3 regions of the Allobosea sp. F3-2 genome follow, and region 2 is predicted to be linked to each of the others. Evidence: predicted binding sites of a transcription regulator. Region 2 holds the regulator's gene; each other region holds the start of a gene.
What was found. Region 2 encodes PhoB, which activates phosphate uptake and scavenging genes when phosphate is short. Its sites were predicted from a motif close to TGTCATNNANCTGTCAT; they were not measured.

Region 1: a site for PhoB is predicted at 2,035-2,051, ahead of FQV39_RS19060 (esterase-like activity of phytase family protein). Genes of this name have one in related genera too.
Region 3: a site for PhoB is predicted at 2,305-2,321, ahead of FQV39_RS07450 (glycerophosphodiester phosphodiesterase). Genes of this name have one in related genera too.

What each region holds. Positions count from the first base shown of each region.
Region 1 is NZ_CP042331.1:4,147,656-4,152,271, reverse strand. Features, by position in the region: gene deoA (thymidine phosphorylase) at 1-301, shown strand, start outside; gene FQV39_RS19070 (2-hydroxyacid dehydrogenase) at 298-1,242, shown strand; gene FQV39_RS19065 (HAD hydrolase-like protein) at 1,349-1,978, shown strand; gene FQV39_RS19060 (esterase-like activity of phytase family protein) at 2,122-3,480, shown strand; gene FQV39_RS19055 (SPW repeat protein) at 3,789-4,151, shown strand; gene FQV39_RS19050 (ATP-binding cassette domain-containing protein) at 4,197-4,616, opposite strand, start outside.
Region 2 is NZ_CP042331.1:5,486,103-5,490,718, forward strand. Features, by position in the region: gene pstB (phosphate ABC transporter ATP-binding protein PstB) at 1-564, shown strand, start outside; gene phoU (phosphate signaling complex protein PhoU) at 641-1,360, shown strand; gene phoB (phosphate regulon transcriptional regulator PhoB) at 1,626-2,324, shown strand; gene FQV39_RS25380 (hypothetical protein) at 2,432-2,611, shown strand; gene FQV39_RS25385 (hypothetical protein) at 2,624-2,827, shown strand; gene FQV39_RS25390 (DUF3175 domain-containing protein) at 2,873-3,157, opposite strand; gene FQV39_RS25395 (SpoIIAA family protein) at 3,174-3,560, opposite strand; gene FQV39_RS25400 (LysR family transcriptional regulator) at 3,615-4,538, opposite strand.
Region 3 is NZ_CP042331.1:1,604,874-1,609,489, reverse strand. Features, by position in the region: gene FQV39_RS07460 (amino acid ABC transporter ATP-binding protein) at 1-404, shown strand, start outside; gene FQV39_RS07455 (PepSY domain-containing protein) at 571-849, shown strand; gene FQV39_RS07450 (glycerophosphodiester phosphodiesterase) at 1,099-2,256, opposite strand; gene FQV39_RS33080 (hypothetical protein) at 2,426-2,566, opposite strand; gene FQV39_RS07445 (RsmB/NOP family class I SAM-dependent RNA methyltransferase) at 2,750-4,048, shown strand; gene guaA (glutamine-hydrolyzing GMP synthase) at 4,098-4,616, shown strand, end outside.

The DNA of each region.
Region 1 (4,616 bases), 1.3 Mb from region 2:
TGCCGAGATCGCTGGTGCGGTCGCGGCCATCGACACGCGCGGGGTCGGGCTTGCGATCGTCGCGCTCGGTGGCGGCCGCGTCCGCCCGCAGGATCCGATCGACCACGCCGTCGGCATCGTCGAACTGGCTGGCATTGGTGAAGAGGTTGGTCCGGAGCGCCCGCTCGGGATCATCCATGCCCGCGACGAGGCGGGCTTCGCCGCGGCAAGTGCGCGCTTGCGCAAGGCTTATCGGATCGGGGAGGCTGCGGCACGCGGCCGGCTGGTCGCGGAACGGATGACGGAGAGGGCGTCGACATGAGTTTGCTTTTGGCCATGACGGGCTGGCATGTCGAGGATTGGCGCGCCCGGTTTCAGGCGATGCTGCCGGAGATGCCGATCGTGGTTCTCGGCGAGCCTTTCGACCGCCGCGCGGTCCACTATGTCGCAAGCTGGAAGCATCCGGCCGGCAGCCTGACCGGCCTGCCCAATCTCGCCGCGATCTTCTCGCTTGGTGCCGGCGTGGACTTCCTCTTCGCCGACGACAAGCTGCCCCTCGTGCCAATCGCCCGCGTCGTCGATCCCGATCTGACCACGCGGATGAGCGAATACGTCGTGCTGCACTGCCTGATGCATCTGCGCCAGCAGCACCGCTACATGCGTCAGCAGCGCGAGAAGCTCTGGGAGGACGATCGTAACCAGCCGGCGGCCCGGTCGGTTCGTGTCGGCATCATGGGGCTGGGCGAGCTCGGGCTGGATGCGGCCGCCAAGCTCAAGGTCATCGGCTTCGACGTTGCCGGCTGGAGCCGCTCGCCGAAGAGCATCGAGGGGCTGCGCACCTTCTCGGGCGAGGAGGGCATGAAGGGCTTCCTCGCGCGGACGGATATCCTCGTCTGCCTCGTCCCGCTCACGCCGGAGACGCGCGGCATCATCAACGCCGGGCTGATTGCCGCACTGGCCCAGGATGGCCGCCTCGGCGGTCCGTTCGTCATCAATGCCGGGCGCGGCGGTTTGCAGGTGGAAGAGGATATCCTGGCGGCGCTCGACACGGGGATGCTGAAGGGCGCGACGCTCGATGTCTTCGAGACCGAGCCGCTGCCGCTCGCCTCGCCGCTCTGGAACCATCCGGGCGTGACGATCACGCCGCATAACGCGGCGATGTCGGAGCCGGAAGCGATCGCTTCCCTGATCACGGCGCAGATCAGGCGGTTGGAAGCGGGCGAGCCTCTGCAGCACGTGGTCGATCCGGCCAGAGGATATTGAAGGGGAAGCGCAGGGTCACAGGGGCGACAGGGTCGCCCCTGTGACCCTCCGGATTGACGCTCACGCGGGGCGCAGGCATTGACCGTGCAACCCGCGACGGTGCCCGATGCCCCCCTACTCGCTTGCAATATTCGATTTCGATGGAACGCTGGCCGACAGCTTTCCGTGGTTTTGCTCGGTGCTCAATCAAACTGCGCGACGATTTGGCTTTCGGGAGGTCGCGCCGAACGAAATCGACGAGCTGCGCGCTCTGGGACCGCGCGAGATCATCGCCCGGCTCAGGGTTCCGATGTGGAAGATGCCGGCCATCGCGCTGCATATGCGCCGGCTCAGCGCCGATAGCCGCGACGCCGTCGCTCTCTTTCCCGGCGTCGAAGCGATGCTCGCCGCCTTGACGGCGCGCAACATCACGCTCGCCATCGTCAGCTCCAATGGCGAAGACACCATTCGCCGCGCGCTCGGGCCGGCCGCCGCTCATGTCAGCCACTTCGATTGCGAGGCGTCCCTGTGGGGGAAGAGCGCGAAATTCAGGGCTGTTCTCAAGCGCCTCGACATCGACAGACGACGCGCCATCGCCATCGGCGATGAAGTCCGCGACATCGAAGCGGCGCGACGGGCCGGTGTCGCTTCCGGCGTCGTCACCTTCGGCTACAATACGGGCGTCTCATTGCGGGCGCGGGGGCCGGATCTGGTTTTCGACGACTATGCAGAGCTTGTCGCCGAGCTGACCGGATGAGGCCAGAACCCAGAGGCGTCGACAGAAGAAGGTCGGTGGACCCCTCTTCCGTGCTCCGTCACCCAACCGTTACGGCCCTGTCGTGGCGGTGAAATGCTCAAGAGCCAATTCGGCTGCGTTCCTTTCTCGCGCCGGAGTGCCCCATGCGCCTCGCCCTTGCCGCAGCCCTGCTTCTGTCATCGACCATCCTTGCCGGCGCGCAGGACGCGCCGAAGGAGTTTCCGGCCAAGCTCCTCGGCCATGCGCTGCTGCCGGCCAACACCATCATTCCGGCCCCGGCCGATGCGCCGGCGGATCTGAAGGTCTCGGGCAAGTTCGTCACGCCGGGCAAGCGCGTCGAAGCCGTCGGCTCGGTGATGGGAACCTCGGGCGGCCGGCCGACCGGCCTTTCCACCCCCTTCGCCGGCCAGCCGGTCCAGGGTTTCTCCGGCATCCGCTCGCTCGGCAACGGCGAGTTCTTGGTCCTGACCGACAATGGCTTCGGCTCCAAGGTGAACTCGCCCGACGCGATGCTGTTCTTCCACCGCCTCAAGGCCGACTTCGACAAGGGTGCGATCGAGCGTCTCTCGACCACCTTCCTGCACGATCCCGACAAGAAGGTGCCGTTCCGCATCGTCCATGAGGGCACGGAGAAGCGCTATCTGACCGGCGCCGATTTCGACCCGGAATCGATCCAGCCGATCGGTGGCAAGTACTGGATCGGTGAGGAGTTCGGCCCCTATCTCATCCGGGTCGATGCCAACGGCAAGGTCGAGGCGGTGTTCGAGACGCAGGTCGACGGCAAGACGGCCCGCTCGCCCGACCACTACGCCGTCACCACTCCGGGCGCGCCGAACCAGTCCGTCGCCTTCAATGTCCGCCGTTCCAAGGGTTTCGAGGGCATGGCCCAGTCGCCGGATGGCCGCTTCCTCTACCCGCTGCTCGAGGGTCCGCTCTGGAATGCCGAGGCCAATGGCTTCGAGGAAGTCAACGGCAAGGAGGTGCTGCGCATCCTCGAGTTCGATGTCGCCAACGAGAAGTGGACCGGCCGCTCCTGGTTTTACCCGCTCGAGCAGAAGGGCAACGCCATCGGCGACTTCAACATGATCGACGGCACGACAGCGCTCATCATTGAGAGGGATAACGGCGAAGGCACCGCCGACAGGGCCTGTGCCGCCGGCCAGAAGGGCCCGGACTGCTTCCACGAGCTCGCCAAGTTCAAGCGCATCGTGAAGATCGAAATGACCGAGGCCAATACCGGCAAGCCGGTGCGCAAGGTCGGCTATATCGACCTGATGAAGATCGCCGATCCGGACAAGAAGGCAAAGCAGGGCGCCATCGACGGTGTCCTGCCCTTCCCCTTCTTCACCATCGAGAACGTCGACGTCGTCGACCGCGCGGGCGGCATCATCGTCGTCGGCAATGACAACAACCTGCCGTTCTCCTCCTCGCGCGATCCGAAGAAGGCTGATGACAACGAGCTCGTCCTGCTCTCGGTGAAGGAATTGCTCGACGCGAAGTGAGATCGCCCGCATCGCCGGCTCGGTGGAGCGTGGCGGTGCGGCTGACGCTGTTCTAGAGCACGCGCCGATCTGACTGCAACGCAGTCAGGTCGGAGAACGCGTTCTCTCACTTAAGTTTAGAGACGGATTCACCGATCAGGTTGTTTCAACCTGATCGGATCCGGCTCTAGCCGACGGACAGTGGACCGGCCGTCGGTCGTTCTCAGTCTGTTCTTGAACTATTGCTAACCTAAGCGTATAATAAAAATCACCAAGCGCCTCGTGCGTGAGGCGTAGTGGTTGGATGATCGTCACCAATGGAGGTGATCATGTGGACCGCGAATACGAACGCCAGGCGACCACAGGACTGGTGTAATCTGATCCTGGCCGTGCTGCTGTTCTTCTCACCATGGTACATGGGCTTCGTCGGTGACTTCCTGCCGACGCGCAATGCCTGGATCGTCGGCGTGGCTCTCGCTGTGATTGCCGTCGCCGCGCTTTCGGCCTTCGCCGAATGGGAGGAATGGCTGAATCTCGCGCTCGGACTCTGGCTGGTGGCCTCGCCCTGGATGCTCGGCTTCACCGGTAACCTCCGCGCTTTCTGGCCTCACATGGTCGTCGGCCTGCTGACTGCGGCGATCTCGGCCTGGGCGGTCTGGGATTATCGGCACGAGCCCCACGCGACGGCCTGAGGAGCTTCGCGCTCCCCGCCGCTTCAGAAAAGGTCCCGGCGCGATCTAGTTGCGTAGCGCGCCGGGGCCTGCCACTGCGGCCGGCGGGCATTTGCCTGAGATGATCATGCCCAGCACCTCGTCCTGGGTAACGTCGGCGGTGCGCGCCGTGCCGACGACCTTGCCATTCTTCATCACCGTGACGCGGTCCGCGAGGTCGAAGACATCGTGCAGGTCGTGGCTGATCAGGAAGATGCCGATGCCCTGCTTCTTCAACTGGAGGATGAGTTCCGCCACCTGCTTCGTCTCGGCTGGGCCCAGCGCGGCAGTAGGCTCGTCCATGATCAGCACGCGGGCGTTGAAGTAAATGGCGCGGGCGATGGCGACCGACTGGCGCTGGCCGCCCGAGAGCGCCTTCACCGGCTCCTTGAAGCGGCGGAAATGCGGATTGAGCCGGCCCATCACCTTGCGGGTCTCCGACTCCAT
Region 2 (4,616 bases):
GAGATCATGCTCGACGGGCGCAACATCATCTCGAACGACGTCGACGTGAACGAGCTGCGCTCGCGCGTCGGCATGGTGTTCCAGAAGCCGACGCCGTTCCCGATGTCGATCTACGACAACGTCGCCTTCGGCATCCGCCTCTACGAGAAGCCGCCGAAGTCCGAGCTCGACGACCGCGTCGAGGGCGCGCTGCGCCGCGCCGCGCTGTGGGACGAGGTCAAGGACAAGCTGAAGAGCTCCGGCATGGGCCTCTCCGGCGGTCAGCAGCAGCGCCTGTGCATCGCGCGCACCATCGCGCAGAAGCCGGAGGTGATTCTGTTCGACGAGCCGACCTCGGCGCTCGACCCGATCTCGACCGGCAAGATCGAGGATCTGCTGGAGCAGCTGAAGAGCGACTTCACCATCGCCATCGTGACGCACAACATGCAGCAGGCGGCACGCATCTCGCAGTACACCGCCTTCATGTATCTGGGCGAGGTCGTCGAATTCGCGCCGACCAATACCATCTTCATGAACCCGGCCAAGAAGCAGACGCAGGATTACGTCACCGGCCGGTTCGGCTGAGCGACATTTTGTTTTGCATCGGCTTTCCCGAAAACCGCCTGCCGTTTTTCGGGCCGATGCACCGGAGGACAACGCCATGACCGACCACATCGTCCGTTCCTACGACACCGATCTCGAAGGCATCCGCCGCAGCCTCGCCGAAATGGGCGGCATGGCCGAACGCATGCTCGGCGACTCCACCGTGGCGCTGGTGCGCCGCGATACCGGCCTTGCCCAGAAGATCATCACCGCCGACCAGCGCCTCGACAACCTCCAGCGCGAGGTCGAGGAAAAGGCGGTTTTGACCATCGCCCGGCGCCAGCCGCTCGCCAACGACCTGCGCGAACTGATCTCGGCGATCCGCATCGCCGCCGACATCGAGCGCGTCGGCGATCTCGCCAAGAACATCGCCAAGCGCGCCGTCGCCATCGCCGGCCAGTTCCAGCCGCCGCATCGCGCGGTGGTCGGGCTCGAGCACATCAGCCGCCTCGTACAGGCGCAGCTCAAGGACGTGCTTGACGCCTATGCCGCCGGCAACGAGCAAAAGGCGCTCGAGGTCTGGCGCCGCGACGACGAAATCGACGCGCTCTACACCTCGCTGTTCCGCGAACTCCTGACCTACATGATGGAAGATCCGCGCAACATCACCTTCTGCACGCATCTGCTGTTCTGCGCCAAGAACATCGAACGCATCGGCGACCACACCACCAACATCGCCGAGACGATCCATTATCTCATCACCGGCGACTCGCTCGACGTGAACCGGCCGAAGCTCGACACGACCAATATCGAAGTCGAGGCGGTCACGGGCAGCTAGGTTGGAGGGGACGATTGCGGATTGTGAGCCGCGGGCCGAGGAAGGCTCCTTCTTTCCCCACCCATCTCGGGCTTACCCGAGATGGGCATTTCCTGATGTCGAAGTCGGCAACAGCCGACTTCGATGTGGGGAAGGGTATGGGGATGGGGGGCGTCCCGCCTGGTGAGCGCTCGCCCGGTCGTTCGCCCCCCACCCCTGCCCCTCCCCACAAGGGGGAGGGATTCCCTGCGCCCTTCGTCAGAACAAACCCAATCGGAACCGCGCCATGGCCGCACGCATCCTGATCGTCGAGGACGAGGAGCCATTGACCCTGCTGCTGCGCTACAACCTCGAAGCCGAGGGCTTCGCGGTGGATAGCGTTGCGCGCGGGGACGATGCCGAACTGCATCTGCGCGATCACACGCCCGATCTCGTGTTGCTCGACTGGATGCTGCCGGGCCTCTCCGGCATCGAGCTTTGCCGCCGGCTGCGCTCGCGGCGCGATACCGAGCGCGTGCCGATCATCATGCTGACCGCACGCGGCGAGGAGACCGAGCGCGTGCGCGGGCTCGCGACCGGCGCCGACGACTATGTGGTGAAGCCGTTTTCGTTGCCGGAACTGATCGCGCGCATCCAGGCTCTGCTGCGCCGCGCCAAGCCTGGCCATGTTGCAGGACTGCTCGCCGCCGGCGACCTCGAACTCGATCGCACCACGCGGCGGGTCCGCCGCGCCGGCAGCGAACTGCATCTCGGCCCGACCGAGTTCAGGCTGCTGGAATTCCTGATGCAGGCGCCGGGCCGCGTTTACTCGCGCGCGCAGCTCCTCGACGCCGTCTGGGGCCGTGACGTCTATATCGACGAGCGCACCGTCGACGTCCATGTCGGCCGGCTGCGCAAGGCGATCACGCCCGCCAACTCCAAGGATCCGCTGCGTACGGTGCGCGGCGCCGGCTACGCCTTCGACGAGACTTTCGCGCGCAGCTGAGCGGCGCTCCAGCTGCACCCTCATTCGCAACTTGCGGTGAACCTTGCCTCCCCGCTCGCGTTGATCCTGAATGTCAACGCGAGCCAGAGGAGGTCGCCGTGAGCAAGATGCCGCCCATCCCGCCGGCCAGTCGAAGCGACAAGGGCCCGGGCGGGCCGGATCATGTGGAGCGGGATGTGCGTAGCGCCAGGGGTGGCGAGCGCCGGCCGAGCCAGCCTGACCAGCAGGGCCAGCAGGGCAATACCCGCATCAACACGACCCATCAGGGGTTCCAGCAGGACCGTTGAGGAGGCTGCCTAATGTCGACCTCGACCAAGGCGCCGCAAACCATCCGGCATGGTGGCCCCGGCGCCGCCCATCAGAATGCGAAGAAACCGCCGGAGATCCGCAAGCCGCCGGCCGACGATGAAAAACGGCAGCACTCTCGCGTTTCGGGAGGCGGTGGCGAGCGCGACAGCCACCATGGGCACGATCCGGCCCGCAAGGGTGGCAGGTCTCCGTGAGAATCCCTCTTCAGGATGATCCCTGAAGGATTCCGGCAGGGAGCCTCAGCCGTCGCGGTGGAAGAGGCGGCGCAAGCTATGCTTGGCCGCTTCCAGCGTCTTTCGCCGTTCGGCCGTCAGCTTCCGGCCGGCGCGGTTGATGTAGAAGGTCAGCATCGACATCGCCGAACGGTAGGGGCTCGACTTGCGCCGGCGGCTGTGTTCGGCCGACCGCTTCAGCGAACGCGCGATCCGTCGCGGATCGCCTTGCTTGAACACGGCCTTCTCGAGATCGAGCGCGTTGCTCCTGCTGGTGATATCGGCCGACCACCTGTGTTTGTGGGCGGGCATGGCGTCCTCCTGTCAGTCAGGCATTCGGTCCGCCCTCGATGTCACCGGCCCAGGTCAGCGCCGTTTCGTACTCCTCCGGTTTGAATGTGCGGACGGTCACGAAGGGGATCGCGGGGTTGAGCAGGTCGACGAAGGCGGTGAGCCAGCCCCTGTCGGTGATCACCGCCTCGCGCGGGAAGCGTTGCAGCTCCCAGAGCTTGCCGAGGCTGTAGCGCGCATCCTTCCAGGCGGCAGCCAATGTCATATCGGTGAAATCGGTGAGGTCGGCGAGGATGCCGACTTTCTCGTGTCGTGCGAGCTTCGCCTCGATATCGGCCACGATCCCATCGAGATCGTCGCTGGTCAGCGTCTGCGACAGGCGGTAGGCGCCGACATGGTCAGGGGCAGGCAGAATGGTGAACATGGCTCCTCCTTGCTCAAGACAACGCGGAGCAAGAGTTGAAGTTTCCTGCGATGATCAGGCCGCCACGGGAGCACGGGTGGCGGCGTCGAACCGGGATGCCTCGGAGCGCAGCCAGCCGATGAATTCATCGAGGCCGGGGCGATGAGGCTGGCCCAGCGGGTGCGTGAGCCAGCAGCCCGTCGCGCTGGTGAAGCCGAGGCCGAGCGGGTTGACGAGCGCGCCCGAGGCCAACTCGTCCGCCACGTAGCAGCGCGGCGTCAGCGCGACGCCCAAACCCGCGACGGCGGCGCTGATGATGACGGAGTAATAGCCGTAGCGTACGGTATGCTCCGGCACGGCACCACGCAGGTCGTGCGCCTCGGTGAACTCGGCCCAGAAGGTCGGCATCTGGAAATGCTGCAGCAGCGTCATCTTCTGGATGTCGGCGGCGCGACGAAAGCCGCCCATGCGCTCCACGAGGCCAGGCGCGGCGACGAGGGCGACGTCGCGGCCGAACAGGTAGTGCGCCTCCTTGCCGGGCCAGGGCGGAACGCCATGAGCGATCTCGATATCCGGCTCTTCAGTCTCGCTCTCGCTGACATAGTTGGTGAACTGGACGTCGACGCCGGGATGCGCCGCAGCGAAGGCGGGAAAGCGGGCCATCAGCCAGCGCTCGCCGACGATTGCGACCATATGCAGCCGGATTGGCCGGGCGATGGCTGCGCGCTCGGCCAGGCGCCTGGCGCCACGCTCCATCTGCTCCAGCGCCGCTTCGGCATAGGGCAGGTAGATCGCGCCGGCTTCGGTCAGCTTGAGTCCGAGCGGGCTGCGGTCGAACAGCACGGTGCCGAGATGGTGTTCCAGCGACAGGATCTGCTTGGAGACGGCACTCTGGGTCAGGTTGACGACCAGGGCGGCGCGGGCGGTCGAGCCCAACCTCGCAACCGTGGTGAAAGCCCGCAGCGCGGTCGATGACGGGGGAGGCCGGCCGGCGGCCATGGGGTATTCCTTTTTGGACTATCGCGGCGGAGATCGTTTCGTTTGCTGGCGTCTCGGTCAAGAGGCCATTCTTCCCTA
Region 3 (4,616 bases), 2.5 Mb from region 2:
TGCCCAAGAAGGACGCCGAGGAGATCGCGATGCACTACCTCAAGCGCGTCAAGATCCCGGAGCAGGCGGCGAAGTACCCGGGCCAGCTCTCCGGCGGCCAGCAGCAGCGCGTGGCGATCGCCCGCTCATTGTGCATGAGCCCGAAGATCATGCTGTTCGACGAGCCGACCTCGGCGCTCGACCCCGAAATGGTCAAGGAGGTGCTCGACACCATGGTCTCGCTGGCGGAGGAGGGCATGACCATGCTCTGCGTCACCCACGAGATGGGCTTCGCCCGCCAGGTCGCCGACCGCGTCATCTTCATGGATGCCGGCCAGATCGTCGAGATGAACACCCCGAACGAGTTCTTCAAGAACCCGCAGCACGAGCGCACCAAGCTCTTCCTCAGCCAGATCCTGCACTGACAAAGAACAGCTCATCGAGCGATGGAAGCGCGCCGGCCTTGCCGGCGCGCTTTTTCGTTTGAGGGGCGATCCCCAAAGAATCGCTAAGCATCTTCAGCCGCAGATGGAACCTTTTGCGGAACGAGTCCTTGTCCGGTGCGTTGATGGCGCAAACGGAGGGTACGTCATGAATCGTTTTGTCCCTGTCATAGCTGTTGCTCTTCTGGCGAGCAGCGGCGCCTATGCTCAGTCGATCAACATCGGACCGGGCGGCGTGAGCGTCGATCCCCGCACGCCCCATGAGCGGGCGATCGATCGCGAGATGCGTCAGGAGCGCTATGAGCGCATGCGCGAGCGCGAATGGCGACGCGCCAACTATTACCGCGGCGACGATTGCCGCACGATTACGACCGAGCGGGAAACACCGCGCGGCGTGGTGCGGCGCACGACCCGCGTCTGCGATTGACCAATCTGATTTGTAGGGAGCGGGCGCGAAGCCCGCTGACGGCCAAGGCCCGCGGCGCTGGGCGCCGCGGGCTTTCCGTGAGTTTGTAGATCTTTCACGGACACGCGGGTCATCCCGGACGGAGCGAAGCGGAGATCCGGGATCCATGCCTGAACCTTCGTCGGAAGCGCTCCGGCATGGATCCCGGGTCAAGCCCGGGATGACCCGCGTTTCCGTGAAAATGCGCCGTGCCCTCTATGGCGGGAAACCTTACTTCGCGTCGCGCGCCTTCACGGCCTGATCCGAGAAATCCGAGAACAGGCCGTCGATGCCGAGCGCGAAGAAGGCCTTGTACTCGGCCGCGGCGTCGCCCTTGAAGTCCGAGGCCAGCCGCTTCGGCTCGCTCCGGAAGGTCCAGGTGTGGACGAGGAGGCCGGCGGCATGGGCATCCTTGACCACGTTCGTCGGCGCGATCAGCGTGCGGTCGCGCTCGTCGATGGTGCCGTCGCCGTTGAGATCCTGCGGCTTGCCATCAGCGCCGATCGTCTGCTTGGCGCCCATGATGTAGGGCTTCCAGGGGCCGACGCCGTCGGCATAGGTCGCGATCTCCTTGAGCCCTTCGGCCGAGAGCATGTCCTGGAAGGTGCGCTTGTCGCCGAGCACGGCGAAGTCATAGGGGCGGTCGAAGGGGGCCACGAGCGTGACCTTGCCGTCCTTGTCGACGCCGTCGCCATCGACGAGCTGGACGAGGCGCAGCTGCGTCTTCTTGCGCAGATATTTCAGGTTTCCCGTCTCGAAGCTCTGGATGAACACCGGCGAGGTCTTCTCGGTCCAGCCGGCGGCCTTGAGCATGTCGAGGAGCTTGTCCTCGAAGGCGAGGCCGAGCGCGGCGTGATAGGTCGGGTGTTTGGTTTCCGGATAGATGCCGATGGTGCGGCCGGTGCGGGCGCTTTCCGCCTTGGCGAGGTCGATCACCTCCTGGAAGGCCGGGATCTGGTACTTGCCGTTATGCGACTGGTCGCGATCGGCGAAAGCCTGCTTGGCGCGCAGGGTCTTGATCTCGGCCAGGGTGAAATCATTGGCGAACCAGTCGGTGGTGTCGATGCCGTCGACCTTGCGCGTCGTCTTGCGACTGGCGAACTCCGGCCGGTCGGCGATGTCGGTGGTGCCGCTCAGCATCGGCTCGTGCCGCACGATCAGAACACCGTCCTTGGTCGAGACCAGATCGGGCTCGATGAAATCCGCGCCCATCTCGATGGCGAGCTTGTAGCCCTCGATCGTGTGCTCGGGCATGTAGCCGCTGGCGCCGCGGTGGGCGATGATCAGCGGCTTGCTGGTGGAGGTAGATGCCTGCTGGGCGAGGGCCGCGAGCGGCTGCACGGCCAGCGCGGCGAGAAGCGATGTCGAGAGAAGCAGCGTCTTTTTCATGGTTTGACCCCGGCTCGCGGAAATACGCGCGAACTTAGGTCGGGTGATGTGACAGCTCCATGAAAAGATTGCTTGGGATCGCTGGTATCAGCTCTCGCGCCTTGCGACGGCCAACAAAAAGCCCGCGCTGCCGGTCAGGGCGCGCGGGCGATCCTGTGTCCGCCTGACGTCAGCGGCGATTTTCGAGCGTGGTCTTCGCGTCGAGGCGCTTTGAGGGCGGCGGTGTGAATTCCGGCTGCGGCTGGGTCGCGCAAGCGGCAAGGCCGAGGGCGACAAGGCTCAGAATGACGATGCGGCTGGCGCTTTTCATGTGTGGATATCCCGGCGGCCGCGACATGCGGTTGCATCGTCTTTCCGCTTGTGAAACGACCGCGTCAAGTGCATGCCGCATGGGCCACCATGCCTCGGCGTCATGTTTGAACGGGTCGAAGCACACCTTACTCACCGCCTTGCGGCGCCGGGCTTGAGCCGCCCACGCCAGGATTGAAGCATCATGACGCCAGCCGCCCGGATCAGCGCCGCCATCGAGGTGCTGCAGGACATCATCGAGCGCCGTCGCCCGGCGGCTGATGCGCTGAAGGACTGGGGGCTGTCGCGCCGCTTCGCCGGCTCGAAGGACCGCGCGGCCATCGCCTCGCTCGTCTATGACGCGCTGCGTCGCAAGGCGTCTGCCGGCTACGCCATGGCCTCCGAGGAGCCACGCGCACTCGTTCTCGGCATGCTCGCTGGGCTGCGTGGCCTGCCGTTGGATGAGATCGCTGCGCTGTTCTCGGGCGAGAATCACGCTCCGGCGCCGCTCAGCGCCGATGAGACTGCACTTCTCACCGCCTTTTCCGACGAGGGGGCGCCTGATTGGGTACGGGCGGACGTGCCCGAATGGCTGTGGCCTTCGTTCCACGGCGGCTTCGGCGAGGCGGCGATGGCGGAGGGGCAGGCGCTGGCCGCCCGCGCGCCGATCGACTTGCGCGTCAATCGCCTCAAGGCCGGCCGCGACGCCGTTCTCAAGGATCTCGCTCACCATCAGCCGGAGACCGGCGCATGGTCGCCCGATGGCTTACGCTTCCAGCCCGGCCATGACGGCCGCGGCCCTTCGCTGCAGACCGAGCCCGGTTTCTTTGCCGGTGCCTTCGAGGTTCAGGACGAAGGCTCGCAGCTGGTGACATTGCTCGCCGGCGCCCGGCCAGGCGAGACAGTCATCGATCTCTGCGCCGGGGCAGGGGGCAAGACGCTGGCCCTCGCTGCGCTAATGGCGAACCGCGGCAGCCTCTACGCCACCGATCTCGACAGCCGCCGGCTCGCGCCACTGCATGACCGCGTGGCGCGCTCGGGCGCGAGCATCGTCGAGGTGCGCATCCCGCGCTCGCGCGGCCATGAGCCTTTGGCGGATGTCGCCGGTCAGGCCGATCTCGTGCTGGTCGATGCGCCCTGCACCGGCTCGGGTACCTGGCGGCGCAATCCCGATGCGAAATGGCGCGTGCGTCCCGGCGCGCTCGCCGAACGGATCAAGGATCAGGCCGAGGTGCTGGCCCGCGCCGCCAAGCTGGTAAAGCCGGGCGGGCGCATTGCCTATATCACCTGCTCCATGCTGCCCGAGGAAAATGACGAGGCCATCCGCGCCTTCCTTGGCCGCCATCCCGGCTTCGCTCCGATCGCGCCGATCGACGTGCTCAAGGGCGCGGAAAGCGACTTCTCCCTGCTCGCCCGCTTCGCCACGGAGTTCGGCCTGCAGCTCTCGCCGCGCCGCACCGGAACGGATGGTTTCTACCTGGCTTGCCTCCAGCGCGGGGATTGAGACGGCTACGGCCGTTGCGCGCGCCCGCGTGATCCAGTAACGGGACGCGATGACGAGCGCTCAGCCCCATCACGACTCCATCCTCATCATCGATTTCGGCTCGCAGGTGACGCAGCTGATCGCGCGGCGCATCCGCGAGATCGGCGTCTACTGCGAGATCGCCCCGTTCCAGTCGGCGGGTGAGGCGTTCGAGCGGCTGAAGCCGAAGGGCGTGATCTTCTCCGGCGGCCCCGCTTCGGTGCCGGACGAGGGCAGCCCCCGCGCTCCTGAAGCGGTCTTCACGGCAAATATTCCGCTGATGGGCATCTGCTATGGTCAGCAGACCATGGCGCATCAGCTCGGCGGCACCGTCGAGGGCGGGCACGCCGCCGAGTTTGGCCGGGCCGATGTCGAAATCCTCGCGCCGTCGGCGCTGTTCGAGGGCGTCTGGGAGAAGGGCTCGCGCTACCCGGTCTGGATGAGCCATGGCGACCGCGTCACCAAGCTGCCGCAGGGCTTCTCGGTCAAGGCAACCTCGGAGAACGCGCCCTTCGCGGTGGCGAGCGACGAGGAGCGGCGCTTCTACACC